Regions from separate parts of the Mycobacterium appelbergii genome, predicted to be linked through region 3. Evidence: riboswitches for the same ligand, from Rfam matches in the RefSeq annotation. Region 3 holds a riboswitch; each other region holds the start of a gene.
The links. A riboswitch is a leader RNA that binds a small molecule or an ion and turns the genes downstream of it on or off. The one in region 3 is predicted to bind cobalamin.

Region 1 (7,753 bases), on a different contig from region 3:
GCCGGAGCCGTTCGGGCCCAGGAGACCGACGGTGCTGCCCGTGGCGACGTTGATGTCCACACCGTCGACGATCAGTTTGTCGCGGATCCTCCAGGTGATCCGGTCGGCGGTCAGGCTCATACGCTCCTCCTGCGCCGCAGCAGGATCATCACGAACGCGGGAACACCGACGATTGCGGTGGCCACGCCGACGGGCAGCTCCTGAGGGGCGATCACGACGCGTGCGGCGGTGTCCACCCACACCAGGAACACGGCCCCGAAGATCGTGGCTGTCGGCACCAGCACCCGGTGCCGGGTGCCGACCAGCGCACGCGCCGCGTGCGGCAGTACCAGCCCGACGAATCCGATGGCCCCTGACATCGACACGATCACCGCGGTGACCAGAGCGGTCACCACCAGCAGCACCATCCGGGTGCGTGCCACCGAAACCCCGAGCGTTGCCGCGGCGTCCTGCCCGAACAGGAAGGCGTCGAGCGTGCCCGCACCCGCCCAGCAGACCACCACACCGACTGCGACCACGAATCCGCAGATCGCCACATCGCGCCACGACGCACCGCCGAGTGAGCCCAGCAACCAGAACAGCACGCCCCGCGTCTGTTCCGCGTCAGCCGAGGTGAACACGATGAACGACGTGAGCGCACTGAACAACTGGGTGGCTGCTACTCCCGCCAGGATCATCCGGTCCATGCCGCTGCCGGACGCCACCGCGAGCAGCAACACCAGGCCGAACGCCACGACCGCTCCGACGAACGCGCCTGCCGCCAATCCGATTACCCCGGAGCCGATCCCGAGCACCACGATCGCGACCGCACCCGTCGATGCGCCGGAGGCCACGCCGAGGATGAACGGGTCGGCCAACGGATTGCGCAGCAGCGACTGCAGCAGCACGCCGCACAGCGCCAGGCCGGCCCCGCAGGCGGCGGCCAGCAGGGCGCGCGGCAACCGCAGTTCCCAGATGATGCCCTGCTGCAACAGCGACAGCTGCGACGACGGGCCGCCGAGCCGTTCCAATACCACGACGAACGCGTCGCGCGGGCCGAGATCTGAGGGTCCGATCGTGGTCGCCACGGCGATCGAGACGAGCAGCAGCGCAAACCCGGCAGGCCACAGCAGCACCGGGGATGAGCGGACGGATGTCGCCGTCATCGTCAGACGGTGAGGCCGTGTTCGCGCAGTCCCTCGGCCACCTTCTCGATGGCGGTTACGATGCGGATCGACGGATTGAGTTCGGCCCCGGCCAGACTGATGTACCGCTTGTGCTTCACCGCCGTCATCTCGCGGGTCACCGGGTTGGATTCCAGGAAGGCGATCTTGGCGGCGGCGGACTCGGCGGTCTGGCTCTTGCGGGTGAGGTCGCCGAGGATCAGCACATCGGGATCGCGCTGCGCCACGGTCTCCCAGCTGATCTGGGGCCAGTCCGCGCGGGAGTCGTCGAATACGTTGGTCAGCCCCAATTCCCTGGTGATGATGCCCGGTCCGCCGCAACAGCCGGCCAGGTACGGCGACTCGGAATTGGCGAACCAGTAGAGCACCGACGTCCCTTCGGCCGGCGTGTTCGCCGTCACCGCTCCCAGCCGGTGCTGCAGGTCCGCGATGATGGCCTCGCCCTCCTGCCTGCGGTCGACGAGGGTTGCCAGATCATGTATTTCAGTGAAGACGGCGTCCATCTCCAGGGTGCGGGTGCGCGGGCCGTCGGAGTTGCCGACCTCTTTCGTGCATTCGATGGCCGACAGGTACGACGGCACGCCCAGTTGCTCGAGCTCCTCGGAGGTGGCGACCCCGCCCGGTCCCAAGGTGCCCTGCAGCGATGCGGTCACCAGATCGGGTTCCTTGTCCAGTACGGCCTCGAATGACGGAGCCTGTTCGGCAAGCCGTTCGACGGTGGCGTTGTCGGCTTCCAACGACGGCAGGATCGGATCGGTCCAGCCGGCCGCACCGACCATCCGGTCGCCCACCCCGAGCGACAGCAGCACTTCGGTGCTGCCCTGGTTGAGCGAGGCGATCCGCTCCGGACGCTGGTGGACGGTCACGTCCCGACCGCAGTTGGCGATGGTGACGGGGTAACCGGCTGCGGGCGCGGAAGCCTGCTCGGCGGGCGGCGCACAGGCGGCGACCACGAAGGCCAATACCGGAACGGCGAAAAGGACAGACGGGCGCATGGCGATCCTTCGCATCAGGGGTCCGATCGGCGAGACCCGATGAGCTGACCGCGGCGGGCGCCGCGGACGCCAGCAGGTATTCGGACTCGGGGGTCGTCCTCGGCGGGCCGCCTTCCCAGGAGCAACGCTCCCAGTGGCTCTCAGTTGCCTGAGAGGCCCGCCTCGTCATCCCCACACCGCTGCGCGTCAGTCCCGGATTCGCACCGGGTTCCCTTCTCCACACGGAGTTGACTGGCCCGCCCAGCGTAGCAATTCAGCGGGTACACACCCACGTCAGCGCATCGTCCACATCGTGGACCACCGGCAGGCTCCGCGCAGGCCGAGTTCGACCATCAGTCGCTCGACGGTTGCTTGAGTTCTCGATTCTCCGCCCGTAAGCGGCGGAAACCCTCAGCTAAGGCTGATCTGTATGGCCTCTCGGCGACGACAGATCAATACATTGACGGGTTCATCGGCACCGAGTGCGGCCGGTGGACACTCTGTCAGGAATATCCAGTGGTTAAGCGACAGATAGCCGTTCGATTCTCACGGTGTGTCTGGTCACACTTGCGCTATGTCAGCGGATCCACCGGCCGTGCAACCAACTCATTGATGCGAAGGCCCGTCGTGAACTTGGTATTGAGCAAGCAACTTGCCTGGGAGTTGGTGGATCAGCTCGGTCGACGCTTGAGCGAGGAGGAGCGCATGGACGTTTTCGTCGACCTGGGCAGCGGCGAGGACGTGGGAGCCATTGGCCGCCTACTCCACATCGCCGCCAAGCATGGCTATCCCTTGCCGGCCCGGATGGTCCAGAAACTCCATGTCTGGGCTTCCACCCATGGTGTGGAGGAGTGCTATGCGCCTGTTTTTGCGACGATTGAATCGGCTCGTGCGCCGTGGGCCGGTCGCGTTGACGCCTCGACCACGACTGCGGCTCCCCAGTCGTCGCCGACTGTCGTCCACCCGACACCGTGATCATGTTTCGAGTGCCGGACCTGACAACCTGTCACTAGGTGCCGGACGCCTCACGATCCAGGATGAATCAGACCGCCGGCCGGATGCCGATCGGCGCAGGTGCGGCGCGCCGCTGAGCAGATTCTCCAAGAAGGGATGCATTTCCCATGTCTGACCGAACTTCATCCTGCGAATCGTCCACGCCGAGCGGGACCCAACGTCTGAGAGGCTCGATGGGGGTGTGGGGAATCGTCTTCATCGTCGCCGCCTTCGCGGGTCCTCTCGGCGCCATGGGCGGTACGGTTCCGATTGGCATCAATGCGGGCAACGGGATCGGACTCCCCGCGACCTTCATCGTAAGCACCGTCATTTTACTGCTGTTCTCGGTCGCTTTCACAGCGCTGACCCCGTACGTGCCGAATGCGGGAGCCTTCTATTCCTACATCGGTACCGGGCTTGGTCGCCGGACTGGGTTCGGTACTGCCTTCCTGGCGCTGCTCGCCTACCTCGCTGTCCTGGTCGGCGTATACGGTCTTCTCGGCTCCGGCATCACGGCGCTACTCGCGTCGTGGGGTGTCAGCGCTCCGTGGTGGGTGGGCGCCTACGTGTGCATGGTCGCGGCCGCGTTCCTGGGTTACCGCAATATCGACCTATCCAAAAAGGTACTCGGCGTCCTGTTACTCGCCGAGGTCGGAATCGTACTCGCGCTCGACGCGGCCGTCTTCGTCAATGGTGGTGGGGAGGAGGGGATGTCGCGCGGCTTCACCGCACCGGAGGCTCTACTCTCGGGCGCACCCGGACTGGCATTGTTGTTCTGCTTCCTCAGCTTCTTGGGGTTCGAGGCTACGGCGGTCTTTCGTGATGAGTGCCGTGACCCGAACCGCACCATTCCGATTGCGACCTATCTCGCGGTGACCCTGGTCGGGGGTTTCTACGTGGTATCCACCTGGGCGCTGATCTCTGCGTGGGGTGACCAAGAGGCGGTCAGGATTGCCGCCGAGGATCCGGGTGCCATGCTTCCCGGTGCCGTGGCGAACTACCTGGGTGGCGCGGCGGAACATGTCGTCCAGGTGCTGTACGTGACGAGTCTGTTCGCGTGCTTGCTGTCCATCCAGAACGTTTCCTCCCGCTACGCGTTCAACATCGCTCATCGCGGTGCACTGCCTGCAGCACTGGGTACGCGCCACGATCGGCACGGGTCACCCTCCACCGCTTCCCACGTCGTCACCGTGATCTCAGCGGTCTTCGTCCTGCTAGCAATCGTGACCCGCCTAGATCCCGCGACAGAGCTCTACGCCTGGTTCGCCGGCGCCACCACCGTCGGATTCATCGTGATGCTGCTCGGCACCAGCCTGTCCGCGCTGGTCTTCTTCGGTCGGCGATTGCACTCTGGCACGCTCGATGAGTCGGTCGTCCGAGTCATCGTGGCTCCCGTGTTGGCCTTGGTCTGCCTTGCCGCAGTATTCGTTCTGATACTCCAGAATCTTCGAGATCTCGTCGGAGGGTCGCAACTGGTGGCATGGGCCGTACTGGGCTCACTGGCTGCGGCCTTCGCCTGGGGGTTCACCGTGTCCACCCGTCGCCCCGAGCTGTCCCTCGACAATTGAGGGTGGGGCTCAGTCACGCTAAACCCCTCGTTCCCCGCTCGCGTCGACTTCTAAAAATGCGCCACTGTTGACGGTCCGTCATGGCTCCGTCCCCCATGGTTTACACGAGGCCGATTGCACCGCGCACGCAATGTTCGAGAGATTGAGAGTTCTTCAATGAAGAGCACGATGTCGGCTCCCGCGACGGGAGTCCAACGCGGTGCCGGGCCGGGCCCGCGTGCCAGCCAATAGCCAACAGCCAGCGGAGGAACCACATGAAGGTCGTCGGATACGCGGACAAGTTGAGCGTCGAGCCTGGAGCATCGATCACCTTCATGGTGAGTTCCGAGCCCGGTCGCTTCTCGGCTCAACTGGTCCGCCTCATCCACGGCGATACCAACCCGGCGGGCCCGGGCTACAAGGACGCGGCTGTCCCCAGCACGCTGGACGGAGAGTACGACGGAGCCCTGCAGAAGCTGCGGACCGGCTCCTACATCCGGGCGACCGGCAGAGAAGAATTGGATGCCGCGCGCGACGTCACACTCCAGATGTGGATCTGTCCGACACTTCCCGAAAAGCCTGTACAGACGATCGTCGCCAAGGGCAACGGCGACGAGGACGGGTTCGCGCTTCGGCTCGAGGAGGGCCGCCTGACGCTGCGGATGGGGACCGCTGCGATATCGGTCGATCTGACCGTCCGCGCCGGCCAGTGGTACTTCGTCTCCGCGGTCTACGACTCCGCTTCGGGAGCCGCGCGTCTGGCGCTCGAGCCGAGCTGGGGCGTGACCTCCGGGCTCGAGGACCACGCATCCGCAACGATGCCCGCGGGCCGCGCGTGGGGCCCGGGAGACTTCCTGATCGCCGCGGAAACTACGGCCGACGGTGAGATCGGCAACTTCTACAACGGCAAGATCGACGCCCCCACGATCTTTTCGCGGGCGCTCAACGACGATGAGCTGGCGGCACTTCGCGACGATGACGCATCCGCCCCCACCGATGCCGCTGCGGCGTGGGACTTCGCGCAGAACATCAGCACCTGGTCGGCGGTCGACGCTTCCGGTAACGGCCAACACGGTGAGATCGTCAACAAGCCGACCCGCGGAGTCACCGGCCGAAACTGGTCGGGCCGTGAACTCGCCTGGAAGCACGCGCCCGGGGAGTACGGCGCCATCCACTTCCACGACGACGATCTCTCCGACGCCGGCTGGACCCCCTCGTTCGAGTGGACGGTTCCCTCCGATCTTCGTAGCGGGGTCTACGCGGTGCACCTCACGGCGGGCGACCACGAAGACTACGTGCCGTTTTCCGTCGTTCCCCCTTTGGGCCGGCCAACCGCGAAGATTGCGATCTTGCTCCCCGTCTTCAGCTACCTGGCATACGGAAACGAGCAGATGCTCGGCCCGACGGGCGCGTATTCTGGTGCGCTGCCGCAGTATCCGTGGCAGGCCCAGGACAAGTACGTCGTCGAGACGGGTTTGCGGAGCTTGTACGACAGGCATACCGACGGTAGCGGTGTCTGCTACTCGTCCTGGATGCGGCCGATCGTGAACATGCGGCCCAAGTACGACATGCCGTTCCTCGATCTCGGCAAAGGCTCGCCACATCAGTTCAACGCCGACCTCCACCTCATCGACTGGCTCGAGGAAAAGGGGATCGAATACGACATCATCACCGACCTCGAGCTGCATCACGAGGGCGTGTCACGGCTCAGGGATTACCGCCTGGTGTCGACGGCGAGCCACAACGAGTACTGGTCCGAAGCGATGCTCGACGCCGCCGAGGCGTACACGAACGGCGGCGGCCGATTCATGTATCTGTCGGGCAATGGCCTGTTTTGGGTTACCGCGCTCGACGAGGCGACCGGTACCGGTGTGGAGATTCGTCGCTGCGGACCCGCGCAACGCACCTGGAACGCCGCCCCGGGCGAATCGTCGCTCAGCAGTACCGGTGAGCCAGGGGGTCTGTGGCGCTTTCGGGGCCGCGCTCCCCAGAGGTTCCTTGGTATCGGGTCCATTGCCGAGGGAGGCAGCGTGGGGCGGCCATACGATCGGCAGCCCGCAAGCTTCGACCCGAAAGCGGCGTTCATCTTCAACGGCATCGGCGATGACGAACAGATCGGGGCGTTCGATTGCCTCGTAAACAGTTGGGGAGCTGCAGGCTTCGAGATATGCCAGACCAATGCTGCACTGGGAACACCCGAACACACAATGGTCCTGGCGAGCGCTAAGGACTTCGATACCGACGATTGGGCAGTTTTCAGCGAAGAGCTTCAGCTGTCCGCAATATGGGACGGAGAGATCCGAGCAGACATGGTGCTGGTCGAATATCCCAACGGCGGGGCTGTTTTCGGAGTGGGTTCCATCACCTGGTGCGCCTGCCTGTCGTACAACTCCTACGACAACAACGTCTCGAGGCTGACTGAGAACGTCTTCAGAGGATTCGTAGCAGAGCAGCTACCCACCTCTGGTTCTTGAGCTGCACACGGTGTGCTGTTGAGCGTCGCACCGCACACCCTTGCGCGTCAGCGCGGCCGGCCGCTCGCCCGACCAGGAACGAAACTGTCGCTCACAATGGCCTGCTCCTCGAACTCCTTCGCGGTGAGGTGAGGAGGTCGGTGCAGTGAACAGATGGATCCTGTTGGGGACGGCCATCGCCTTCGAACTCGTTGCGACGCTGGCACTACGCGCGTCCCAAGAACACAAGGGATGGCTGGTCTTGGCGGTCATCGGCTACGTCTGCGCGTTCGTGGGGCTGACGCTGGTTCTTCGGGCCGGACTCGCCATCGGGGTGGCGTACGGAATCTGGGGGGCAGTCGCCACCGCAGGTACCGCTGCCTTGGCGGCCATTCTTTTCGATGAACCACTGACTTGGCCCGTCATGGGTGGAATCGCACTGATCATCGTCGGGGTGATGTTCGTCGAACTGGGTTCGCACTCACCGAAGGAGCAGTCCACATGATGTGGTTTGTGTTGGGGGCAGCGATCGTCATCGAAGTGGGGGCAACACTGGCCCTGCGTGCTTCGGAGGGATTCCGCAGAAAGCGGTGGATTGTGCCAGTGCTATCCGGCTACGCCAC
Region 2 (7,753 bases), on a different contig from region 3:
ACCGCACCGCGGTCAACGCGACCTGATCGATCACCGGGCGGGTGCGGTCGAATGACGCGCGGGCCTCCTGCCAGATGTACTGCACTGCAGCCAATTTACTGCGGCTGCGCGAACGCAGTGGCCTACACGGTTCACCGTCGATGCTGACAGTGCCCGCGGCGAGCCGGTCAAGGCCTGCGACCGCCCGGCCCAGCGTGGTCTTACCGGCACCGGACTCGCCGATCACGCCGACGAGCTCACCGGCGCCGACGCTGAATGTCGCGCCGCCGACCAGATCGGCTTGTCCACGGCGTACCCGCAGGCCGGTCGCCTGCAGGACGGTCGGCCCGCGGTCATCCGGAACACGCAGCGGCGCAACAGCTTCAGCGGGTACATGGGGCATGACACGGCCGTCCCGAATTCCGAGCACCTGATCAGACAGTTCAGCTGCGACAGTCGGGTCGTGCGTGACCAGCAGGATGGTTCGGCCGGCACGGCGTAATTCGTCGAGCAACCCGATCAATGTGTCCCGACTCAGCAGGTCGAGACCGGCGGTGGGTTCGTCGAGCACCAGAATCCCCGGTCGGGTCGCCAACACGGCCGCCAGCGCCAGCCGCACCCGCTGCCCGCCGGAGAACTCGAACGGATAGCGCCGGTGGTAGGCCGGCTCCGGCGGAAAGGCCGCCTGGCGCAGGAGATCAGCGACCTGCCGGCGCTTCCAGCGGCGTCGCCCACGGCGGGGCGCTGCCACGTGCAGGGCGGCGAGTTCGCCGAGCGCCGTGCCGATGCGCCGGGCCGGATTGAGGGTTTCGGCGGCATCCTGGGGGAGATATCCGATCGAATCCTGCGCCGCCACGATGCCGTCTACCCGGTGCGTGGGTGGCAACGCACCGGCGACCGCTCCGGCAATGGTGCTCTTGCCCGCCCCGGACGGGCCGACGAGAGTGGTGATCGTGCCACCCGGCAGCTCGATGTTCACGCCGTCGACCAGGCAGTGCGGTCCGACGGTGACCCGCAGGTCACGAATGATGAGTTTCGGTTCAGCCATGCGGCATCCTGCGCAGGGCTTTTCGCGTCGGATCGGACAAGATGGCGTCGCACCACAGGTTCAGCCCGAGAATCAGGGACACCACGAGCGCGGCGGGCAGATAGACCGACCACGGCGCGGTGGACAGTCCGTCCTTGTTCGCGGCCACCGACACGGCCCAATCGGCTGATGTGGTGTCAAACCCGATGCCGAGGAAGTTCGCCGACGCCAACACATAAACGGCTGCGACGAAGCGGACTCCGAGATCACCGGCGACCGGTCGGGCCAGATGACGCAGCGCGTAGCCCGCGTAGCGTTCGTGCGGGCCCGCCCCCTGCATCTGTAGCGCTTCCATGACCGGGCTGTGCACGACGCCGCGCGCTGCCATCCGGACGAACCGCGCGATCGGAGCCACCAGGATGAAGCCGACCGCCGCGGCAATCGCCACTCCGGAACCGTCCGATCTCAGTGCCGCCACCATCACGATCAAAAGTCCGGGCAGGCAAAGCAATACATCGACCGGTCGCATGATCAGATCTTCAATCCAGGACCGTCGGGTGGCGGCCGCGGCCATGCCTATCGAGAATCCGACGGCGTAGGCGGCGGCCACGGTGAGGACAGCGGTGACCACCAGCGGTCGGCCACCGCTCAGTGCGGCGGCGAGTACATCACGCCCCAACCGATCGGTGCCGAACGGCGACCAGGTCGACGGCCCGAAAGGCGCCTGCGGCGTCGCCGGTGCGTAGCCGGCGATGATCGGCCCGACGACCGCGGCCGTCAGCGGTACGGCCACCATCGTGGCGGCCATCACCGAGGTCAGCCGCCTCACGCGCGGGCCCCCGTGGGCACCATGCGGGTACCGGCGAGGTCGATGAGGCTGTTGATCACGATCGCAGCCACGCCGGTGACGAGCAGGACAGCCAGGATGACCGGCTGGTCACGATTGCCGATCGCATCGAGCAGGGTCGTTGCCACGCCGGGCATTACGAAGATCGCCTCCACCACGAGTACGCCAGACAGGAGGCCGTCACCGGTGCGGCCGAGGTCCTGCATGGCGGGTGCCAGAGCGTTGGGGGCCACGTGGCGCAGTAGCAGCGACCCGCGCGGCACACCATGGCGTTGTGCCTGGATGATGTACGGCGCGGCCATCGTATCGATCACGCCGGCGCGCACCAACCGGACCAGTGGTGCGCCGACCCGGGCCACCATCACAGTCAGCGGTAGCACCAGATGTGCCGGGTGCGTCATGGCCTGCTGGAGATCGACGCCGACGAAAGTCGCAGGGAACCAGCGTAATCCGATCGCCACGTAGGTGATCAACACGACGGCCAGAATGAAGTCGGGAATGGAATCCAAGCCGATGCTGACCGTGGTGATCGCCCGGTCCCGCAGGGAACCGGGCCGTAGACCGGCAAGAAAGCCTGCACCGAATCCGACAGGGATCAGCAGCATCGTGGTGAGCAACGCCAGGGCAGCCGAGATCAGGAACGGTTCGGTGATCACCGAGTGCACCGGCACCCCACGGGCATAGGACGTTCCGAGATCGCCGGTCAGCGCATGCCCACTCCAGGTCAAGAAGCGTTCCAGTGGCGCGACGTCCAGACCCAGCACCGCCCTGGTCTGGTCCCGTTGTGCAGCGCTGGTCAGGTCGCTGCTCTGGACGTCGGCGGCGTCTCCGGGCATGAGTAGGGACAGCATGAAGATCAGCCCCAGCAGAATCGCAATCTGCACGAGACCGATGAACAACCGTCGCGCCGCGAATCGACACCACCCAGGCCACCAGCTCATGGTCTAGGCGAGGCCGGCGATGACCCGGTCATCTCCCATCTGCCACAGGATGCCTGACTCCCGGAAGCCGCCGGATCGCAGGAAGTTCAGATAGTCGTGGACTGTGGGCCGGTCATCGATGACGTGGGCGAATCCGCCCGCCCGCTCGCGGACCAGGTCGGCCAGTTCCGGGGCGGCCTCCACCGCCGACCACCACTGGCTCCAGTCCTCCTCGCCGCGGCTTGCCCGCCGGGCCGCGCGCCGCGTGGTCAGTGCCCGTGCGACCTCGTCGAGAGTCGCCCCGTCGGGGCCCTCGTACAGGTGGTCGGCATCGACGAACACCCCACCCGGTGCGATGGTGGCGCCACAGCGGTGCAACAGATCACGCAAGGGGGACCGGTTGATCCAGTGCAACGCCGTGGAACTGACATAGGCGTCCGGTGCCCGGTCCAGACCGAGTGAGTCGAACCAGCCGGGTTCGCGCAGGTCGCCCAGCACCGTGCGAATCCGCGCATCGGGACGGCCCGCGGTCCCGAGCTTCATCAGCAGGGGGTCGGCGTCGATCCCCACCACCCGGGCGGCTGGGATGCGTTCAACCAACCGGTGCGCCAGCGACCCCGGACCGATCCCGAGGTCGACCACGAGCGGATCGGGACGCCGAACGACTTCCTCGACGATGTCGATGACCACATCGAAGCGTTCCTCCCGATCCGGCATGTAGTACTCCTGCTGCCGGTCCCAGCGTTCCAGCCAGTGCTGCGCCGCCTCCAGCGATAACGTCATGCTCACTCCTCGTTCGTCGAGATATTGTCGAAACGTGCCCATTCCAGGGAATTCGGCACACCGGTCGGTGTGTTCCGCCAGTTGGACCGATGCGCTGTGTGCCAGGGTGTGGTCGCCCAGAATATGAAACCGCCACGGTCATGCAGGATCTCGTGCATCGTGTGATAGATACGGACGCGCTGCTCCTCGGTGGGAGCGGTCTGTGCCCGGCGATACAGATCGTCGAATTCAGCGTCGGCCCAACGGGTGAAGCTCTTCGGCGCATCGCTCAGTAGCCGGGATCCGAAGTGGTAGGGGATCGGCAGTGGTCCGGACTGGCCCATCGTCATATCGCCACGGTGAAGTGCCTCGGTGTAGTAGGTGTCCTTGGAACCGATGCTGACCCGCACCGTGACGCCGGCGGCGGCGGCTTGTTTCCGGAACAGTTCGGCGGCCTCGACGAAGCCGTGTGACACCGGTGCGACGAACAGCTCGAAGTTCAGATCGGAGTGGCCGGCTCGGCGCAGCAGGTCGCGTACCCGGCCCGGATCGTGCCGGTGTGGTTCGAGATCGTCTGCGTAGTAGCGGTATCCGCGCCCGAAGACGTCGTCGGAGACCTCGCCCGCACCCTCCAGTGCCACCGTCACCAGTTGCTCCCGGTCGACCAGATGCATCATCGCGCGGCGCACGTCGGGGTTGTCGAACGGTGCCTGATCGGTCTTCATGGCGAAGTACAGGATCCCGGAGTTGGGGGCGCTGTGCACGGTGATGTCGTTGCTGCCCTCGAGCGTTCGCAGGGCACCAGGTGAGAGATTGTCGACGAAATCGGCCTGTGCGCCACGCAGAGCCGACAGCCTGGCCTCGGCGCCGGCGCTGAGGATGCGTAGCTCTTCGATGGTAGGGGGCTCGCCCCAGTAGCGGTCATGGCGGGTGGCGACGAACTCGCGTCCCGGGGTGAAGGCTTGGAAGCGATACGCCGCGGTCCCCACCGGACGGGAGAAATCCTGTGTGCCGTCCTTCACGATTCGCGTGCCGTACGAGGCAAGTAACGTCGGAAGATCAAACGACGCAGTGGAGAGCGCGATTTCGACAGTGCGCGGGTCGACCGCGCGCGAGGCGCGCAAGTCGATCTGTCCCAGGGTGGATGCCGCGACAAATGGCGATGCGCCGTCCTGCGGGCCGAGGATGCGTGCGAGGGTGTACAGCACGTCGTCAGCGGTCAGTGGGCTGCCGTCATGCCAGTCGGCTTCCCGCAGGGTGATCCGCCACCGGGTGCCGTCCTTGTCGGGTTCGGCGGCCTCGGCCAGCCGCGGGACGGGTGTCATGGTCGAATCGACTTCGAACAGTCCGTCGTAGAGGTGTTTGACGCGGGCCTCGTCGATGAACATGGTTCCGACGCCCGGGTCGATGACCTCCGACGAGCCGGCTCCCTCGTACAGCGCGGTGAACACCGAGGATTGTCGCTCGGTCGGTGCGCACGCACTCAGCGCGAACGCCCCGCCGATCCCCGCGACGGCTCCGAAGAACCGACGACGAGTCCAGGGCTGCATCAAGGCAGCATCGTGCGTCATGCTTACTCCAAACCCTCGTGGACATAGCGTGCCGTGGCCGGTCTCCTGGCTTCCGCGTCATCACACGGGCACCCAGGCCTTCCCGGTTTCCCAGTGGCCCGCAACAGTTTTCGCTGTTACGCGAGGGGTGTCGTGCTCAACGGCTACAGTGGCGAGGGCCGCGCCGGCGTCAGACCGGCTTCCCGTTCACCACGGCGACCCGGAGTTTACCCATATTGCCGGTGGCTGGCCACCGCCCGGGCAGGGGAACCGCCCACTGCCGGCGTATCAGCCATTCGTGCAGGTGTGCGGCTGCTTCAGCGTGGTCGATCGGCCCGAACAACACTGCGGAGCCCGCGGGCGTGCGATCGGCGGCGCACGGCTGCACCAGCACCATCACGCCATCGGTGCGCCCGGCGCAGCTGACCTGGTCCAGTAGACACCCGGAGGAAATCAGCATGCCGTGGGCGCAACGCCGGACCGCAGCGCGCAGCGCGTCGAGCACCGACAGGCCGGGCTCTGTGGTCGTGCAGGCGTTGCAGACCACAGCTGTGAAACCGGCGGCGCGCTCCGCCATCTCAGCCCCCGCCCACCACGTGTGCCGCCACGGTCGCGTCAGCCCAACCGGCGAGCAGTCGACCCGCGGCGTCCCAGCCCACGGCGGTCGCAGGGGATTCCCGGCTCAACGAATCCACGGGCCGCAACGGGAAGCCGGGCACCGCTGAGCGTATCGACCACACCGCGGCCCGGCCGTCGTCGGATGCCGCGGTGACCATCGTGCCGTCGGTCGACCACACGAGTGCCGTAACCGTGGCGTCGTGACCACGCAGTATCCGCGGTGTACTGCCGCGCGGACCTCGGCCCGTGAAATCCCAGACCGTGACGTCGTCGCCACCTCCGGACGCCAGGAGCGCCGAATCGGGCGAGTAGCCCAGCGCGGTGATCTTCGTCGGGTATCCGGACATGGCGAGCTCGTCACCGCGTCGTCCGGTCCGCCAGATATGGAGGGTCGCATCCTGGTTGCCGCTGGCAACCCAACGCCGATCGGGGCTGATCGCAAGCGTCAGCAGCGAACCCGTGAAGGGCAGCACGTCGGGCGCGGAGCCGCGGGCAACCGGGTGGATGTGTACGCCGCCGTAGGCCGCGCCTGCGACCCGACGGCCGATCCACGCGACACCGGTCACGGTGCTCGACCGCTCGGCGCTGAACAGTTCTGTGCCATCTTCGTCGAGGACAACGGTGCTGCGGCCCACCCCGGCGGCCAGGCGCGAACCGTCCGGGCTCCAGGCCACCGACGAGCACCAGCCGCCGTGACGTCCTCCGATGACGGCACCGGAGGTATCGAGAATGTCCACGCCGTGCACCGATCCGACCGCGAGGCGGTCACCGGACCGCGACCACGCCACCGTCAGGCAGCCGAGCGAGATGTCGCGCCGGGACTCGACAATCCCGTCTGGCGCCAGAATCGTCACCGAACCTTCCGCGCCGGCAACCGCGATCGGTCCTTGTGGCGACGCGGCGAGCGCCGATACCGCGTCATCGACGCTGATGCGCCAGGTGTCACCCGCGAGCACCGCCGGACTCACGACGCCACCAGACAGGCCTGAAAACCCGATTCGAGCTCGTCACGATCCAGGTTGCGGCCGATGAAGACCAGCCGGTTGGTGCGGGATTCCCCGTCGCGCCACGGCCTTCCCTCCGTGCCGTCGAACAGCATGTGCACGCCCTGGAAGACGTACTGCCGTCCCTGGTCGGCCAGAGCGAGAATGCCTTTGCTCCGGAAGATGTCAACTCCCTTGGTGGACAACAGCTCTCCGAGCCACGCGTTGAGCTTTTCGACATCGACCTCGCCGTCGATCCGGATACCCACCGACGTCACGGTCTGGTCGTGTTGGTGATCGCCTTCCTCCAGGAACGCCGGATCGTCAGTGAGCACGCGCTGCAGATCAAACGCCCCGACGTCGAGGATCCGGTCCAGGTCCACCTTGGCGTTCTGCGCGTGCACGATGTCGGCGCCACCGTTGATTCCGCGTAGCCGAGACTCCACGGCCGCAAGGTGATCGGCGCTCACCAGATCGACCTTGTTCAGGATCATCCGGTCGGCGAAGGCCACCTGCTCGACGGCCTCGTTCTCGACCTCGGCGGGTTTGACCTCATCGAGGTGGTCGAGCACGTGGGCGGCGTCGACCAATGTCACGATCGCGTCGAGTCGCAGCCGGCCCCGGATCTCATCGTCGACAAAGAAGGTTTGTGCGACGGGTGCGGGATCGGCGAGCCCGGTGGTCTCGATGAGGATGTGGTCGAAGCGGTCCCGGCGCCGCATCAACGCACCGAGAATGCGGATGAGATCGCCGCGCACGGTGCAGCAGATGCAGCCGTTGTTCATCTCGAAGATCTCTTCCTCGGCATCGAGCACGAGGGCGTCATCGATTCCGACTTCGCCGAACTCGTTCTCGATCACGGCGATCCGCCTGCCGTGCTGCTCGGTGAGGATTCGGTTGACCAGTGTGGTCTTGCCCGATCCGAGGAACCCGGTGATGACGGTGACGGGTACCCGCTCGTCAGTGGTGGTCGGCATGGTCATGTCCTTCCGGGTGCTCGGTGATGACGCGTCGCAGGTCCGCGACAGCGATGTCGGCAGTGGGTCTGGCGAGTTTCCAGGTGGTTC
Region 3 (7,753 bases):
ACGCTTCCAGCCGGTCCAGGTGGGTGAGCCGACGGTTGCGCACACCATCGAGATCCTCAAGGGATTGCGTGATCGCTACGAGGCGCACCACCGGGTGTCGATCACCGACGGCGCCATCGCCGCGGCGGCCACGCTGGCCGACCGGTACATCAACGACCGGTTCCTGCCGGACAAGGCCATCGACCTGATCGACGAGGCCGGTGCCCGGATGCGGATCCGCAGGATGACCGCTCCGCCGGACCTGCGCGAGTTCGACGAGAAGATCGCCGACGCCCGCCGGGAGAAGGAATCCGCGATCGACGCGCAGGACTTCGAGAAGGCCGCGAACCTGCGGGACCGGGAGAAGACCCTGGTTGCACAGCGGGCCGAGCGCGAAAAGCAATGGCGTTCAGGTGATCTTGACGTCGTGGCGGAAGTCGACGACGAGCAGATCGCCGAGGTGCTGGGTAACTGGACCGGTATCCCCGTGTTCAAGCTGACCGAGGAGGAGACCACTCGGCTGCTGCGCATGGAGGAGGAATTGCACAAGCGGATCATCGGCCAGGAGGACGCCGTCAAGGCCGTCTCCAAGGCGATCCGCCGCACTCGCGCCGGCCTGAAGGACCCCAAGCGCCCGTCGGGCTCGTTCATCTTCGCCGGCCCGTCCGGTGTCGGTAAGACCGAGCTGTCCAAGGCACTGGCGAACTTCCTGTTCGGCGACGACGATGCGCTCATCCAGATCGACATGGGCGAGTTCCACGATCGGTTCACCGCCTCGCGGCTGTTCGGTGCCCCTCCGGGGTACGTCGGCTACGAGGAGGGCGGCCAGCTCACCGAGAAGGTGCGCCGCAAGCCGTTCTCGGTCGTTCTTTTCGACGAGATCGAGAAGGCCCACCAGGAGATCTACAACAGCCTGTTGCAGGTTCTGGAGGACGGTCGGCTCACCGACGGTCAGGGTCGCACGGTCGACTTCAAGAACACGGTGCTGATCTTCACGTCCAACCTCGGTACGAGCGACATCAGCAAGGCGGTTGGCCTCGGCTTCACCCAGGGTGGCGGCGAGAACAACTACGAGCGGATGAAGCAGAAGGTCAATGACGAGCTGAAGAAGCACTTCCGCCCGGAGTTCCTGAACCGTATCGACGACATCATCGTCTTCCATCAGCTGACGCAGGACGAGATCGTCCAGATGGTGGAGCTGATGATCGGCCGGGTCGGCATCCAGCTGAAGGCCAAGGACATGGAGATGACGCTGACCGACAAGGCGAAGTCCCTGTTGGCCAAGCGCGGCTTCGACCCGGTGCTGGGAGCCCGCCCGCTGCGGCGCACCATCCAGCGCGAGATCGAGGACCAGCTCTCGGAGAAGATCCTGTTCGATGAGATCGGCCCCGGCCAGCTGGTGACGGTCGATGTCGAGGGCTGGGACGGCGAAGGCGCGGGTGAGGACGCGAAGTTCACGTTCTCCGGCGCAGCCAAGAAGTCCGAGCCTGTCGAGCCGGATCTGGCCGGCGCCACTGTGGCCGGTTCGCCGGGCGCTGCTGCGACCCCCGCCGAGTAGTACGTAATCGCGAAAGCCCCCCGAGTAGCCTCGGGGGGCTTTTGCGTGGCATACGATGCTGATGTAATCGACACGCAAAGGAATCTGGTGAGAATCCAGAACGGTCGCGCCACTGTGAACAGTCAGACCCTTGCGCCTGTCACTCCGCGGACTGGGACGCGAACTCCCGGAAAGGACCCCCGATGACATCTCCTGAGGCTCACCAGAGTCGTGTTCGGCCCGTAGACCTCTCGGCCACCAAGGCCGTCGCCTGGCTCACCCTCACCGCCTTCCTGGCACTGGTGATCCTGTACTTCGTGGGCATGGATCAAGGCGCCACCTCGGTGTTCGGCAACAGCACCTACATTCACGAGTTCGTCCACGACGCTCGCCACCTGCTCGGTTTCCCCTGCCACTGACCGGCGGGGACACCTGACGCGATGGAAAAGTTCATCATCTGGCGCGGCGTTCTTGCCGGCGCCATCGCTGGAGTGCTCGCATTCATCTGGGCGAAGATCTTCGTCGAACCCGTGATCGGCCGTGCCATCGACTTCGAAGACGGCGTCGGTACGGCACGTGCCGCCCTCGAGCACGCCCACGGCGGTCACAGCCACAGCCACGGCGGCGAGGGCGCTGAGATCACCCGCACGGTGCAATCCACGATCGGCATGGGTTTCGGCGTGCTGGCGTTCAGCGTGGCGATGGGGGTGTTGCTGGCGGTGGTCTTCGTCGTCGCCTACGGCCGCACCAACCTGTCGGTCCGCGCGCTGGCGGCATTGAGCGCAGGGGGCATGCTCGTTTCGTTGTGGATCGTGCCTGCGCTGAAGTACCCGCCCAACCCGCCTGCGGTCAGCCTGGACGAGACGATCAACCAGCGCACCCTGCTGTACGTGCTGCTGGTTGCGCTCTCGGTGGCGCTGTTCGTCGCCGCGGTGTACCTGGGCCGTCGGTTGGTGCCCAGGCTCGGCGCATGGAATGCCACGCTCGCGGCGACGGGTGCCTATGTGGTGGCCATCGCGGTGGTCTACCTGGTGTTGCCGACGATCGACGAGACCCCGGGTCCGGTTGTCGACGAGGCGGGCGCGATCGTCTTCCCCGGTTTCCCGGCCGATGATCTGTACGAATTCCGGTTGTACTCACTGGGCACCCAGGTGGTCATGTGGACGACGATCGGCCTGGTGTTCGGGGCGATGGTGTCCCGGCTGCTGGAGGCCAAGCGGGAGCCCGTCACCGCGTGAGTGAGGTCGTCCGGCTGACCCTGGTTTCGCATGCACTCACCGACGCCATGGCAGCCGGACGGTTCCCCACCGACGAGCCGCTGAGCCCGGTGGGCCACCGCCAGGCCGACGCATCGATCGAACTGGGCACCGTTGACGCTGCCTACTGCGGACCCGAGAAGCGGACGCGGCAGACCGCTGAACTGCTCGGCGTGCGCGCCGAGGTGGAACCGCGATTGGCGGATCTGGACTTCGGCCGGTGGCGTGGCGACGTGTTAGGCGGGGTGCGCCCTGCCGAACTGGCCATCTGGCTGACCGAACCCGCCCAGGCACCCCATGGCGGGGAATCCGTGGTCGACCTGATCGGCCGGGTGCGCGATTGGCTGGGCACCCTCACCAACCGCCGCGGCCGGCTGGTGGCCGTGACACATCCCGCGGTAGTGCGCGCCGCCATCCTCGTCGCCCTCGATGCCCCGCCGAAATCGTTCTGGCGCATCGACATCGCGCCGGTGAGCCGGACGGTGATGCACTTCCGTGGCCACGCCTGGACACTGCGCAGCAACTAGCCCACCGGTGCGAGGGCGAACGCGCGTTTGGCGACCGACAACAGCCAGCCCGCGGCGGTGGGGCTGCGGAACTGTGGCCAGTTCAACTGGAAGCTGACCACCCATGGCTGCCCGGTGTGGTCGACGGCGTACCAGCTGAAGGTGAGATCCCCCGGCAGGTTTCCGCCCTTGGCGCCGATGTAGGTCCACTTGTCCGGGTCCAGGTCGATCCCGGGCAGGGCCGACAGGATGTCCTTGACCGGTGCGGCGGCGCCGTAGGCGGAAGCCTGCAGCGCGGCATGCACCCGGCAGATGTCGGTCGCGGTGCCGAACCATTCCAGTCCGTCATTGGACCCCGGCAGGTGCGTGCGGGTCGGATCTGGTTGGTAGGGACGGGAATTGGTCTGCTTGAGTAGTTGCACGCGGTCCTTGGGTGACGCGTTCTTCCATTGCTCACGCAGATTCGGTTCGCCCCAGCCGACCGAGAACACCTCATGCATCGTCGGGAACGGTGTCATGCTCGCCGGATCGTGGTGACCGGCGGTGACCAGTGCGCGTTCCACCGCGCCGGTCCCGACGCGACCGATCAGCAGGTCGGTGGCCATGTTGTCGCTTGCGGAGATCATCTGCTGGGCAGCGGTCCGCACCGTGATCTGGGCCCCCGGCGGCAGCTTGTCCAGCCCTGCCGAGCCGAGCGCCTTACCGTCCTTGGTGATGGTCAGCTGATCGTCCCAGCTCAGTGTCCCCGCTTTGATGGCATCCGAGACGGCAAGCAGCACATAGAGTTTGAAGATCGAGGCGAGTGGCAACGACAGGTCGGTGTTGGTGCCCGCGACGCGCTCGCACTTGCCGTCGTTCACCTTGGACACCTGGTAGGAGTAGCGCGCGCCCGACTTCGCCAATTCGGTGTCGATGTCGGCCCATTTGTGGATCACCGGCTTCTCGGTGGTGACCTCGAAGCGGTCCACGAGGCCGGCGTCATTGGTTTTCAGCTCGATGTCCTGGGACACGTTGTAGGACGTCAGCACATGCAGGGTGGCCGAGCCGGCGCCGATGTCCACAGCGGTGACCGTGAAGGGCCGATCCCACCAGATGGAGTCCAGTTTCGTCCCGACCAGGTCGACCTTCTCGGGGGCGGCGAGTGTGCGTACGCCGACAGGACCGATGGGCCAGTTCGAGTTCAGCATGTCCATGGTCTGCTTGGCCCGCAGTCCTGGGGGAGTGTTGGTGTCGATGTGGGCGCCGTAGGACACCTCGGCCGCTGGGGCCACGCTGTGCGAACAGCCGCAAGCCAGGGCGGTGGCAACCGCGACGATGGCCGCCAGGCCAGTCGTCCGGCGCAGCCCCCGGCTGCGACTACGCCTGAGTGCCGGACCCCGCAACGTCCAACACAACCTCGAACTCCAGCAGTGACGCTCCGGTGGCCACCGGGTTGGACTGTTGCCCCTTGTGGGCGTCGACGGCCGGCCCGGTCGCCCACGCCTGGAACGCCTCATCGGACTCCCACTGTGTGACCACGAAGTAGCGGTTTTCGCCCTTGACCGGACGCAACAGTTGGAAGCCGAGAAAGCCGGGCTGCTTGTCGACGGCGTGTGCACGGTTCGCGAACCGCTTCTCCAGTTCCGGGCCGGCGTTGGGCGGGACCTCGATGGCGTTGATCTTCACGACGGGCATGCCGTTCAGGCTACCGCGCGGCCACGGCAAGATAACGGCATGGTCACGAAATTCCTCACCCACCGCGGTGGTCAGGGCGAGCCCATCGTGCTGGTGCACGGGCTGATGGGGCGTGGCAGTACCTGGTCGCGCCAGTTGCCGTGGTTGGTCGGGCTGGGTGAGGTCTATACCTACGACGCGCCGTGGCATCGCGGGCGTGACGTCCGCGATCCGTACCCGATCAGTACCGAACGGTTTGTCGAGGATCTGGGTGAGGCGGTGGCGGGGTTGCACCGGCCGGTCCGGCTGGTCGGGCATTCGATGGGGGCGTTGCATTCGTGGTGTCTGGCCGCCGCCCGCCCCGAGCTGGTGACCGCGGTGGTGGTCGAAGACATGGCGCCGGACTTCCGCGGCCGCACCACCGGTCCGTGGGAACCGTGGGTGCATGCGTTGCCGGTCGAATTCGGGTCCGCGCAGGAGGTTTACGACGAATTCGGTCCGATCGCCGGGCAGTACTTCCTGGAGGCATTCGATCGGACGTCGACCGGTTGGCGGTTGCACGGTGAACCGCAGTGGTGGTTGGACATCGCTGCCCAGTGGGGAACGCGCGACTACTGGTCGCAGTGGCGCGCCGTGGCGGCGCCGACACTGCTGATCGAAGCGGGTAACTCCGTGGCACCGCCCGGGCAGATGCGTCAGATGGCTCAGATGGCGAGTCGGGCGACCTATCTGTATGCACCGGGGGCAGGCCACCTGGTCCACGACGAGCAGCCCGGGGTGTACCGGTCGGCCGTCGAGAAGTTTCTAGCGTCGCTCACCTAACACGCCCGGTGTCGGCCAGGTCGGGTGATGCTCGAAGCGCGTCCGGATCGCGTCGAGGTCCCGCTCGGCGCGGTACACCTCATAGTTCGCGGCATCGGCGCCCAGCAGGCCCGCCAGCGGGGAGGCCACCCGGAACTGGTCCAGTCGGATGCGTAGCGCATCGCCACGGTGGGCGGCCCAACTCAGCGCGGCGGCCACGGCGAACGGGGAAACGATGATCAACAGGGCGAGTGCAATAGTCATGGCAGTAATGCTCGTGGACATCACATTCTGCCAACAGTGGCAGTGAGGACACCTTTGGGTAAAATACTGCCATGCTCAAAAGCGTATCCACGTTGGTGCTCGACGGGCTCGCGGTTTTCGAGTTCGGGGTGATCTGTGAGGTGTTCGGCATCGACCGCTCCGCCGACGGCGTGCCCAACTTCGATTTCAAGGTGTGCGGACCGGTGGCGGGCCAACCGCTGCGGACATCGGTGGGCGCCCAACTGACCCCCGACCACGACCTCAGTGCGTTGGTGGGTGCCGATCTTGTGGCGATCCCGGCGATCGGCGGATCCGAGTACCTGCCGGAGGCGTTGGAGGCGGTTCGGGCCGCCGCCGACGCGGGCTCGATCATCCTGACGGTGTGCTCGGGTGCCTTCCTGGCCGGCGCGGCCGGTCTGCTCGACGGCAGGCCGTGCACCACCCACTGGATGCACGCCGACGCGCTGGCGCGGATGTACCCCACTGCGAAGGTGGACCGCAACGTGCTGTTCGTCGACGACGGCAACCTCATCACCAGTGCAGGCACCGCCGCAGGCATCGACGCGTGCCTGCACCTGGTCCGGCGCGAGCTGGGCAGTGAGGTGACCAACAAGATCGCGCGACGGATGGTGGTGCCGCCGCAGCGTGACGGCGGTCAACGCCAGTTCATCGATCAGCCGATCCCGGTCCGGTGTTCGGAACGCTTTGCCCCGCATTTGGATTGGATCATCGGGAATCTGGAGAAGCCGCATACGGTGACCACGCTGGCCAGGCGGGCGGCGATGTCCACGCGCACGTTCGCCCGTCGTTTCGTGGAGGAGACCGGTACCACGCCGATGCAGTGGATCACCGATCAGCGGGTGCTGTACGCGCGTCGGCTGCTGGAGGAGACAGACCTCGACGTCGACTGGATCGCCGAGCGGTCGGGTTTCGGTACCGCGACCCTGCTGCGTCACCACTTCCGCCGTGTCATCGGGGTGACGCCGTCGGACTATCGGCGCCGATTTGCCTGTGGTGCACCTGAAGTCGAGGTGAGCGCCTAACCGTCGCCTTCGCCGGCGAGGGCGAACCGGCCGTCGGCCGTCTGCTCCACCAGACCGTCGACGAGCAGCGAATCCAGGGCGCGGTCACGCTGCGCCGGATCCGCCGGCCATGCCACGTCAAGTTCGCTTCGCGTGACCGTGGTAGTGCTGCCGCGCAACACATCCAGCAACTTTCCGCGGACCTCACGGTCGGTGCCTGCGTAGCGCTGCACCCGCTTGGCGAGTGTCCCCGCCGGGTATCCCGCTGAACGCCAACGGCACTCGCTCAGTGGGCAGGTGCCGCACCGTGGTCCGCGAGCGACGCACACCGTGGCGCCGAGTTCCATCAGTGCGGCCGAAAATCGCGGTGCCGTCTCATCCTCGGGCAACAGCGCCGCCACCTCGTCGAGGTCGCGCACACTCGCGGGTGAATCCGCCCGGCCGTGTACCGCGCGGGCCACCACCCGGCGCACATTGGTGTCGACCACCGGAACCCGGGCCGCGTAAGCGAAGCACGCCACCGCCCGCGCGGTGTATGCGCCGATGCCAGGCAGGCCCAGCAGCGTCTCGACATCCGAGGGCACCTCGTCGCCGTGATCGGCGGCGATCGTCACCGCACACTCGTGCAGGCGCTTGGCGCGCCGTGGATAGCCGAGCTTGCCCCAGGCCCGTAACACCTCCGCGGACCCCGCCGCAGCGGTGGCCGACGGGGTGGGCCAACGCTCGATCCAGGCC
Region 4 (7,753 bases), on a different contig from region 3:
GTCGGCGCTGCCGATTTCGACCCCGCTGAGATGTTCGACCATGTGTACGCCGAGATCACCCCGGATCTGGTGCGGCAACGGGATCAGCTGATCGCGGAACTGGCGAAGGAGGCGTGACATGACCCAGATCATCGATCGGCCCACTGCACAAGGTGATTCGCCGGAGCCGTGGGGGCCGATACTCCGATCGATGCCTGTTGCCACGGAGCTGACCATGGTGCAGGCGATCAACCGGGCACTGCATGACGCGATGGCTGCCGATGACCGGGTGCTGGTCTTCGGAGAGGATGTCGCGACGCTTGGCGGCGTGTTCCGCGTGACGGAAGGATTGAGCGAAACCTTCGGAACTGAAAGGTGTTTCGACACTCCACTGGCAGAGTCGGCGATCATCGGGATCGCGATCGGGATGGCAATCCGGGGTTTGATCCCGGTCCCCGAGATGCAGTTCGACGGCTTCAGCTATCCGGCGTTCGATCAGATCGTCAGCCATCTGGCCAAGTACCGGATGCGGACCCACGGTGACGTCGACATGCCGGTCACGGTGCGCATCCCGTCGTTCGGCGGGATCGGCGCGGTCGAGCATCATTCGGAATCCACGGAGAGCTACTGGCTGCACACCGCCGGGCTCAAGGTGGTGGTGCCATCGACCCCGTCGGATGCGTACTGGCTGCTCCGGCAATCGATCATCCATCCGGACCCGGTGATCTTCCTTGAACCGAAACGCCGGTACTGGGCGCGCGAGGTGGTCGACACCGGCGTGCCTGCGCTGCCGATCGGCCGGGCCGCGGTGCGGCGCACCGGAACCGATGTCACGGTGCTGACGTACGGCGGACTGGTCGCCACGGCGCTGAACGCGGCCGAGTTGGCAGCAGAGCGGGGCTGGAGCCTGGAGGTCGTCGACCTCCGCTCGCTCAATCCGCTCGATTTCGACACGGTCACCGAGTCGGTGCGGCGCACCGGGCGTGCGGTGGTGATGCACGAAGGCCCACGGACCCTGGGTTTCGGCGCCGAGTTGGCGGCCCGGATATCCGAGGATCTGTTCTACGACCTGGAGGCGCCGGTGTTGCGTGCCACCGGTTTTGACACGCCGTATCCGCCTGCGCGGTTGGAGAAGCTGTGGCTGCCCGGCGTCGACCGATTATTGGATTGCGTCGAGCGCGCCATGGGGCAGCCGTGAATCGCGAGTTTCTGGTCCCCGATCTCGGTGAGGGGCTCCAGGATGCCACCATCACCAGTTGGAGTGTCGCGGTGGGGGACACCGTCGCGTTGAACCAGACGTTGTGCACAGTGGAGACCAACAAAGCCGAGGTGGAGATCCCCAGTCCCTACCCGGGTCGGATACTCGAACTCGGCGGCTCTGCCGGTGACACGCTCGCGGTCGGGGCGGTGCTGGCACGGATCGCCACCGAGGAGACCGCACCGGTCACCAACGCCGGCAACGGCCACGGCACACCGCGCAAACCGGTTCTGGTCGGTTACGGCGCCGACGAGGCCATGGACACCAGCAGACGTTCAGCGCCCGCCGAGCGCCCCCGGGCCAAACCCATGGTGCGCAAACTGGCCGCCGACCTGCATGTCGAACTGGCGGGCCTGTCGGGTTCGGGACCGGACGGCATCGTCACCCGCGAGGACGTACTGGCCGCGGCAGGCGACGGCGGTTCGGAGCTGCTCGACGTGCGAGGCGTCCAGGCGGAGATGGCCCGCCGGATGACGTTGTCGCGTAAGGAGATCCCGGACGCGCACGCCCGCGTTGATGTGGACTGCTCGGCGCTGCTGCGGTTGCGCGACCGGATCCGGGTGATCGACGACGAGCTGGCGGTGACGCCGTTCGTGCTGACGCTGCGACTGCTGGCGTTGGCGCTGGTGCGTCACCCGATACTCAATTCCACCTGGGTGGTGAACGAGGACGAGCCGCGCATCCATCAGCATCCGGCAGTACACCTGGGTTTCGGTGTCGCGGCACCGCGTGGCCTGCTGGTCCCCGTCGTCACCGATGCCCACCACCGCACCACACGCGAGCTTGCGCAGGAGGTTTCGCGGCTCACCGAGGCGGCCCGCGCCGGCAGGCTGACGCCCGCGGAGTTGGCCGGGTCGACGTTCACGGTGTCGAACTTCGGTGCGCTCGGCCTCGACGACGGGGTGCCGGTGATCAACTATCCGGAGGCGGCGATCCTCGGCATGGGGTCGGTCAAACCTCGTCCGGTGGTGGTCGACGGCGCGGTTGCGGCCCGCCCGACCATGTCGCTGACATGCGCTTTCGATCACCGCATCGCGGATGGTGCGCAGGCCGCCGCATTCCTCGTGGAGCTGCGGGACCTGATCGAGGCGCCGGAATCGGCCCTGCTCGAGCTGTAACTAGCTGCGTTTGGCGGCAGCCAGCCGGCGCGCGAACTCAGGAGATTCGATCGACGCGGCCTGCGGGCCCAATTCGATGTCGACAGCGATCCGGTGTTGGTCCGCGTCGACGGTCCCGGGATTGGCGGTGGCCCGCATCGACGCCTTGGTGGCGATGACCACCTCGCGTGGCGCGGCCGCGGGACCGGCGGCCAGGTCACGCGCCGCCGCCACCGGATCCTCGGCCACACTCAATGCCAATCCGTGTCGCACCGCCGCCTCGGCGTCGAACCGCATGCCGAACAGCAACGAGGCGCGGGCCACCTGTGGCCCCACGGCACGCTGCATCATCCAGGTGGCACCGCCACCGGGATGGATGCCGAGCTTCTGGAACCGCGGATCGAACAAGGCAGCGGGGCCGGCGACGCGGACATCGGCGGCCAGCGCCAGATTCAGGCCCGCACCCACTGCGGCACCGTTGACGGCGGCGATCGTGGGCAGCGCGCAGTTCGCGATGGCCAGGAATCCGTCGTAGATCGCGCGCAGGCCGTCTTCGGTGGCTTCGCCGAGCGCGGTGAGATTCGCTCCCGCACAGAAGGCTTTGCCTGCACCGGTGACGATCACGGCGTGCACGTCGGCGTTGGCCTCGGCCTCGTCGACCGCGGCGCGCAGCGCGGTCGATATCTCCAGCGTCACCGCATTGCGGTGGTCGGGATCGTTGATGGTGATGAGGGCGACGTGGTCTGCGACGTCGCTGAGAACAGATTCGGCCACGGGTCGAGACTAGCCGTGCCGGTGTTTCGTCACGGGTAGTCTGGGCATCGCAGCTGGTTCGTCGGCGCGGATTTCGGTTCGTGTCGGCGTCGAACGCCGCATGCCGATTGCGGTGTGGCGTGAGAGGGAACCCGGTGGGAATCCGGGACTGTCCCGCAGCGGTGTGCAGGAACGACCGCCGTCATCAGCACTGGCGCGCAGATCTCTGCAGCTGGGAAGCGACGGCCATTAGGTGTACGACAACGTGCGTGCCTGCGAGTCCGAAGACCTGCCGGCTGTACCGGGCGCGCCGCGCCCGGTGGTTCATCGCCTCGCGGAATGGGCGCGTGACCGACGTCGTCGCTGCACGCAATGGCGCGCCGCGTCAGCGATCGGTCAGGTCCCTGGTGGCGGTGACCATCCCCGTCGCAGTTGAAGGACGTCATATGAGGACAACCGCCACACCGTTCACCGCCACGATCACCGGCTCTCCGCGGATCGGCCCCAACCGCGAGCTCAAGTGGGCCGTCGAAAAGTACTGGGCCGGCCGCATCGACCGCGCCGAACTCGAATCTGTTGCGGCGGCATTGCGAAGCGACACCTGGAAGTCGCTGTCCGCGGCCGGGTTGGATTCCGTACCGGTCAACACCTTCTCCTACTACGACCAGATGCTCGACACGGCTGTCCTGGTCGGCGCGCTACCACCCCGGGTGACCGGTATCGGCGATGAGTTGGAGCGCTACTTCGTGGCGGCGCGCGGCAACGACGAGATCGCGCCGTTGGAAATGACGAAGTGGTTCGACACCAACTACCACTACCTGGTGCCCGAGATCGGCACCGAGACTCGATTCTCGCTCAATCCGGCCAAGGTCCTCGCCGAGCTGGAGGAGACTCGCGCACAAGACATCACGTCGCGCCCGGTGATCATCGGCCCGATCACGTTCCTTACGCTGTCCAAGGCGGTCGACGGTGGTCCGGCTCCGATCGAGCGCCTCGACGAACTTCTCGACTCGTATGCCGCGCTGCTCGATCTGCTCGCCGAACGCGGCGTGCAGTGGGTGCAACTCGACGAACCGGTACTGGTCACCGACATGCTCGACACCACCGCGGAACTGGCCGAGCGAACCTATGCCCGGCTCGGTGGTCTGGCCAAGCGGCCCCCTATCTTCGTCGCGACCTACTTCGGCGAATTGACCGATGCGCTCCCTGCACTGGCTCGCACGCCCGTCGAGGCCATCGGCGTGGACCTGGCCGCGGGCGGCATCTCAACCGTTGCAGCAGTACCGGAGCTGCAGGACAAGACCGTCGTCGCGGGCATCGTCGACGGCCGCAACATCTGGCGGACCGACCTGGAAGCCGCGTTGGGAACACTGGCCACCCTGTCGGGATCGGCGGGGGCCGTGGCGGTGTCGACATCCTGCTCGACGCTGCATGTTCCGTACACGCTGGAAGCCGAGCCGGATCTGGACGCGGCGCTGCGCAGCTGGCTGGCGTTCGGGTTTGAGAAGGTCACCGAGGTGGTCGCGTTGGCACGGGGCCTCAAAGAGGGTCGTGAAGCGATTGCGGGACAGGTGGCCGCCTCCAATGCGGCGATCGCGTCACGTCGGTCCGATCCACGGCTGAACAACAACCGCGTCCGTTCCCGCATCGCCTCGATCATCGCGTCGGGCACCGAGCGCGGCCCGGCCGCCGGACGTCGCAAGGCACAGAACGAGCGCCTGCACCTTCCTGACCTGCCGACCACGACCATCGGCTCGTATCCGCAGACGTCTGCCATCCGGGTGGCGCGCGCGGCCCTGCGATCCGGGGAGATCGACGCTGCCGAGTACGAGCGGCGGATGAAGTCCGAGATCGCCGATGTCATTGCGCTGCAGGAAAAGCTCGGCCTGGATGTGCTCGTGCATGGGGAACCGGAACGCAACGACATGGTGCAGTACTTCGCCGAGCAACTCGAGGGGTTCTTCGCCACCCAGAACGGTTGGGTGCAGTCCTACGGCAGCCGGTGCGTGCGCCCGCCGATCCTGTACGGCGATGTCCACCGGCCCCGCCCCATGACCGTCGACTGGATCACCTACGCGCAATCACTGACCGACAAGCCGGTCAAGGGCATGCTCACCGGTCCGGTGACGATCCTGGCGTGGTCGTTCGTCCGCAATGACCAGCCCCTGGCCGACACCGCCGCGCAGGTGGCCCTGGCCATCCGCGACGAGACGATCGATCTGCAGTCCGCGGGGATCGCAATCATCCAGGTCGATGAGCCCGCGCTGCGTGAGTTGCTGCCGCTGCGATCGAAAGACAAAGAGGCTTACCTGCGTTGGGCTGTTGACGCGTTCCGGCTGTCCACCTCCGGCGTCGCCGACTCCACCCAGATCCACACGCACCTGTGCTATTCGGAGTTCGGCGAGGTGATCGGGGCGATCGCCGATCTGGATGCCGATGTGACATCGATCGAGGCAGCCCGCTCGCACATGGAGGTGCTCGGCGACCTCAACGAAGCCGGGTTCGCCAACAGCGTCGGCCCGGGTGTCTATGACATCCACTCGCCACGGGTTCCCGGGGTGGACGAGATCACGTCATCGCTGCGGGAGGCACTGGAATCCGTTCCTGCCGATCGGCTCTGGGTCAACCCCGACTGCGGCCTGAAGACGCGCAGCACCGAGGAGGTGACGGCGTCGCTGCAACACCTGGTGGCCGCCGCGGCGGCAGTGCGCTCCGACACAACGTAACCGTCGACCGTGGCGCCGGTGCACGCGATCAGGCTGGTTCCCGCGCATAAGCCCCACACTCGGCCGCATTGCCGCATAATCGCGGAGTGACTGACACGGATGTGCTCATCGCGGGAGCCGGGCCGATCGGGCTGACCGCAGCCATCGAACTGGCGCGAAACGGTGTCGCATGCCGTATCGTCGACCCGCTCCTGGAACCGCCGCAGTATGCCAAAGCGGTTGGTGTGCAACCGCGCACCCTGGAACTGTTCGAGCGGATGGGCATCGTGCGGCAGGTGCTGGACGCTGCGGTGCAGATGCGCGGACAGTTGGTCTATGTGAACGGTGAGCAGGCCGGGCGGATGGAATTGGCGCTGCCCGACGACGTTCCCTTCGAGTTCATCGGGTTGCCGCAGTACGCCACCGAACGCATCCTGCGGCAGGAGGCGACGGCGCGCGGAGTGGTGATCGAGCGCGGGTTGCGGCTCACCGGGTTCGAGCAGAACACCGACGGGGTCACCGCGACGCTGGCAACCGGCGACGGTGAGCAGCAGACCGTGCATGCCGGCTATCTGATCGGCGCGGACGGCGCCCATTCGGTGGTGCGCAAGACGCTCGGGCTTACCTTCGAGGGCGCTGCGTTCGAAGAGCAGTACATGCTGGGCGATCTCGACGTCGACTGGTCGTTACCACCGGGCTACGCGATTCGGGCGATGCACCAGACCGACGGGAAGACCGACGACCTGCTGGTCTGCATTCCGCTGCCGGGACGCGGTCGCTACCGGATGTCGATGCTGGTGCCTGCAGAACTGGACGCCGCCACAGGCGCCGCACCGTCCGGTGACGGCGTGCAACACGGCTTCGAAAGCGGCAGGAAGCCGGAGCTGTCACACATCCAGGCGGTTCTGGACCGGCTGTCCCCGGAGCCAACGACTGCGCGCAACCTGCGGTGGGCATCGGTGTTCCGGATCAGCCACCGCATCGTCAACGCCTACGGCAGGGGCCGCGTGTTCGTGGCGGGCGATGCGGCACATATTCATCCACCCACCGGTGCGCAGGGCATGAACACCGGCATCCAGGATGCGCAGAACCTGGCCTGGAAGCTCGCGCTCGCGGTGTCCGGTCAGGCCGCTGACGGGCTGCTGGACAGCTACGACGCGGAGCGCAGGCCGGTAGGTGAGGAGGTCGTGGGCCGAACCGTGCGCAGCGCAAGGGAAGGCATCGGAGCGGATTCCACCGACCCCGGCTACATCGCGCGCCGCGAGGCCCAGCTGCTGATCGACTATGCGGGCAGCCCGATCGTCGCCCCGACGGTCGATGCGGTGCCGGGGCCCCGTGCGGGTGCCAGGGCGCCCGACGCGCGGACGCTGACGCGGGACGCGGTGACGGCACCGGCGCGCCTGTTCACGCTGTTGACCGGTCCGCACCACACATTGCTGTGTTATGCGGGTCCTGATTGCGGTCCCGAAGCGGTGGAGCGTCTGGAGCAGGCGGCCGCCGCGGCCGTGCAGGCCGCGCATGACCGGTTGGACGTCTACGTCGTCGCCCATCCCGATGCGAAGGTGGACGCGACCGTGCTGCCGCTGCTTCGCGACCGCGACGGCAATTTTGCTCATGCCTATGCCGCGGAAGGAGTTTCGGCGTTCGTCGTCCGCCCCGACGGGTATCTCGGTTATGCCGCCCGCGGAGCGCTCGATCCTGACGAACTCGGCGCGCACCTGAAGCTGACGTTCCGTTGATCGGGCAAGGGGCCGCGCTGAGGCTGCTCTACCAGTTGCTTGGGGCGTAGTCCTTCAGGAAGCATCCGTGCAGGTCTTCGCCGGACTCCCCGCGCACGATCGGGTCGTACACCCGCGCGGCACCGTCGACGAGATCGAGCGGGGCGTGGAAGCCCTCTTCGGCCAGGCGCAACTTGGTCGGGTGCGGACGCTCGTCGGTGATCCAGCCGGTGTCGACGGCGG

Region 1: linked by a shared signal. The riboswitch ahead of M1247_RS10690 (ABC transporter substrate-binding protein) and the one ahead of M1247_RS28165 (CbtA family protein) in region 3 are both predicted to bind cobalamin.
Region 2: linked by a shared signal. The riboswitch ahead of M1247_RS12870 (ABC transporter substrate-binding protein) and the one ahead of M1247_RS28165 (CbtA family protein) in region 3 are both predicted to bind cobalamin.
Region 4: linked by a shared signal. The riboswitch ahead of metE (5-methyltetrahydropteroyltriglutamate--homocysteine S-methyltransferase) and the one ahead of M1247_RS28165 (CbtA family protein) in region 3 are both predicted to bind cobalamin.

The regions. Positions count from the first base shown of each region.
Region 1 is NZ_JAMQTH010000004.1:122,108-129,860, forward strand. It holds gene M1247_RS10680 (ABC transporter ATP-binding protein) at 1-120, opposite strand, end outside; gene M1247_RS10685 (FecCD family ABC transporter permease) at 117-1,145, opposite strand; gene M1247_RS10690 (ABC transporter substrate-binding protein) at 1,148-2,158, opposite strand; cobalamin riboswitch at 2,213-2,409, opposite strand; gene M1247_RS10695 (hypothetical protein) at 2,843-3,112, shown strand; gene M1247_RS10700 (APC family permease) at 3,325-4,698, shown strand; gene M1247_RS10705 (N,N-dimethylformamidase beta subunit family domain-containing protein) at 4,953-7,151, shown strand; gene M1247_RS10710 (DMT family transporter) at 7,297-7,635, shown strand; gene M1247_RS10715 (DMT family transporter) at 7,635-7,753, shown strand, end outside.
Region 2 is NZ_JAMQTH010000005.1:84,484-92,236, reverse strand. It holds gene M1247_RS12890 (ABC transporter ATP-binding protein) at 1-1,027, opposite strand, end outside; gene M1247_RS12885 (ABC transporter permease) at 1,020-1,835, opposite strand; gene M1247_RS12880 (ABC transporter permease) at 1,832-2,737, opposite strand; gene M1247_RS12875 (class I SAM-dependent methyltransferase) at 2,798-3,556, opposite strand; gene M1247_RS12870 (ABC transporter substrate-binding protein) at 3,559-5,106, opposite strand; cobalamin riboswitch at 5,125-5,315, opposite strand; gene M1247_RS36525 (hypothetical protein) at 5,276-5,662, opposite strand; gene M1247_RS12865 (WD40 repeat domain-containing protein) at 5,664-6,671, opposite strand; gene M1247_RS12860 (CobW family GTP-binding protein) at 6,668-7,663, opposite strand; gene M1247_RS12855 (hypothetical protein) at 7,647-7,753, opposite strand, start outside.
Region 3 is NZ_JAMQTH010000014.1:146,270-154,022, reverse strand. It holds gene clpC1 (ATP-dependent protease ATP-binding subunit ClpC) at 1-1,537, shown strand, start outside; cobalamin riboswitch at 1,617-1,764, shown strand; gene M1247_RS28170 (CbtB domain-containing protein) at 1,720-1,935, shown strand; gene M1247_RS28165 (CbtA family protein) at 1,957-2,754, shown strand; gene M1247_RS28160 (histidine phosphatase family protein) at 2,751-3,299, shown strand; gene M1247_RS28155 (serine hydrolase) at 3,296-4,660, opposite strand; gene mhuD (mycobilin-forming heme oxygenase MhuD) at 4,635-4,952, opposite strand; gene M1247_RS28145 (alpha/beta fold hydrolase) at 4,992-5,753, shown strand; gene M1247_RS28140 (hypothetical protein) at 5,736-5,996, opposite strand; gene M1247_RS28135 (GlxA family transcriptional regulator) at 6,068-7,039, shown strand; gene M1247_RS28130 (HhH-GPD family protein) at 7,036-7,753, opposite strand, start outside.
Region 4 is NZ_JAMQTH010000010.1:45,820-53,572, reverse strand. It holds gene pdhA (pyruvate dehydrogenase (acetyl-transferring) E1 component subunit alpha) at 1-117, shown strand, start outside; gene M1247_RS22690 (alpha-ketoacid dehydrogenase subunit beta) at 119-1,177, shown strand; gene M1247_RS22685 (dihydrolipoamide acetyltransferase family protein) at 1,174-2,355, shown strand; gene M1247_RS22680 (enoyl-CoA hydratase) at 2,356-3,108, opposite strand; cobalamin riboswitch at 3,176-3,398, shown strand; gene metE (5-methyltetrahydropteroyltriglutamate--homocysteine S-methyltransferase) at 3,534-5,813, shown strand; gene M1247_RS22670 (FAD-dependent monooxygenase) at 5,900-7,531, shown strand; gene M1247_RS22665 (SDR family NAD(P)-dependent oxidoreductase) at 7,560-7,753, opposite strand, start outside.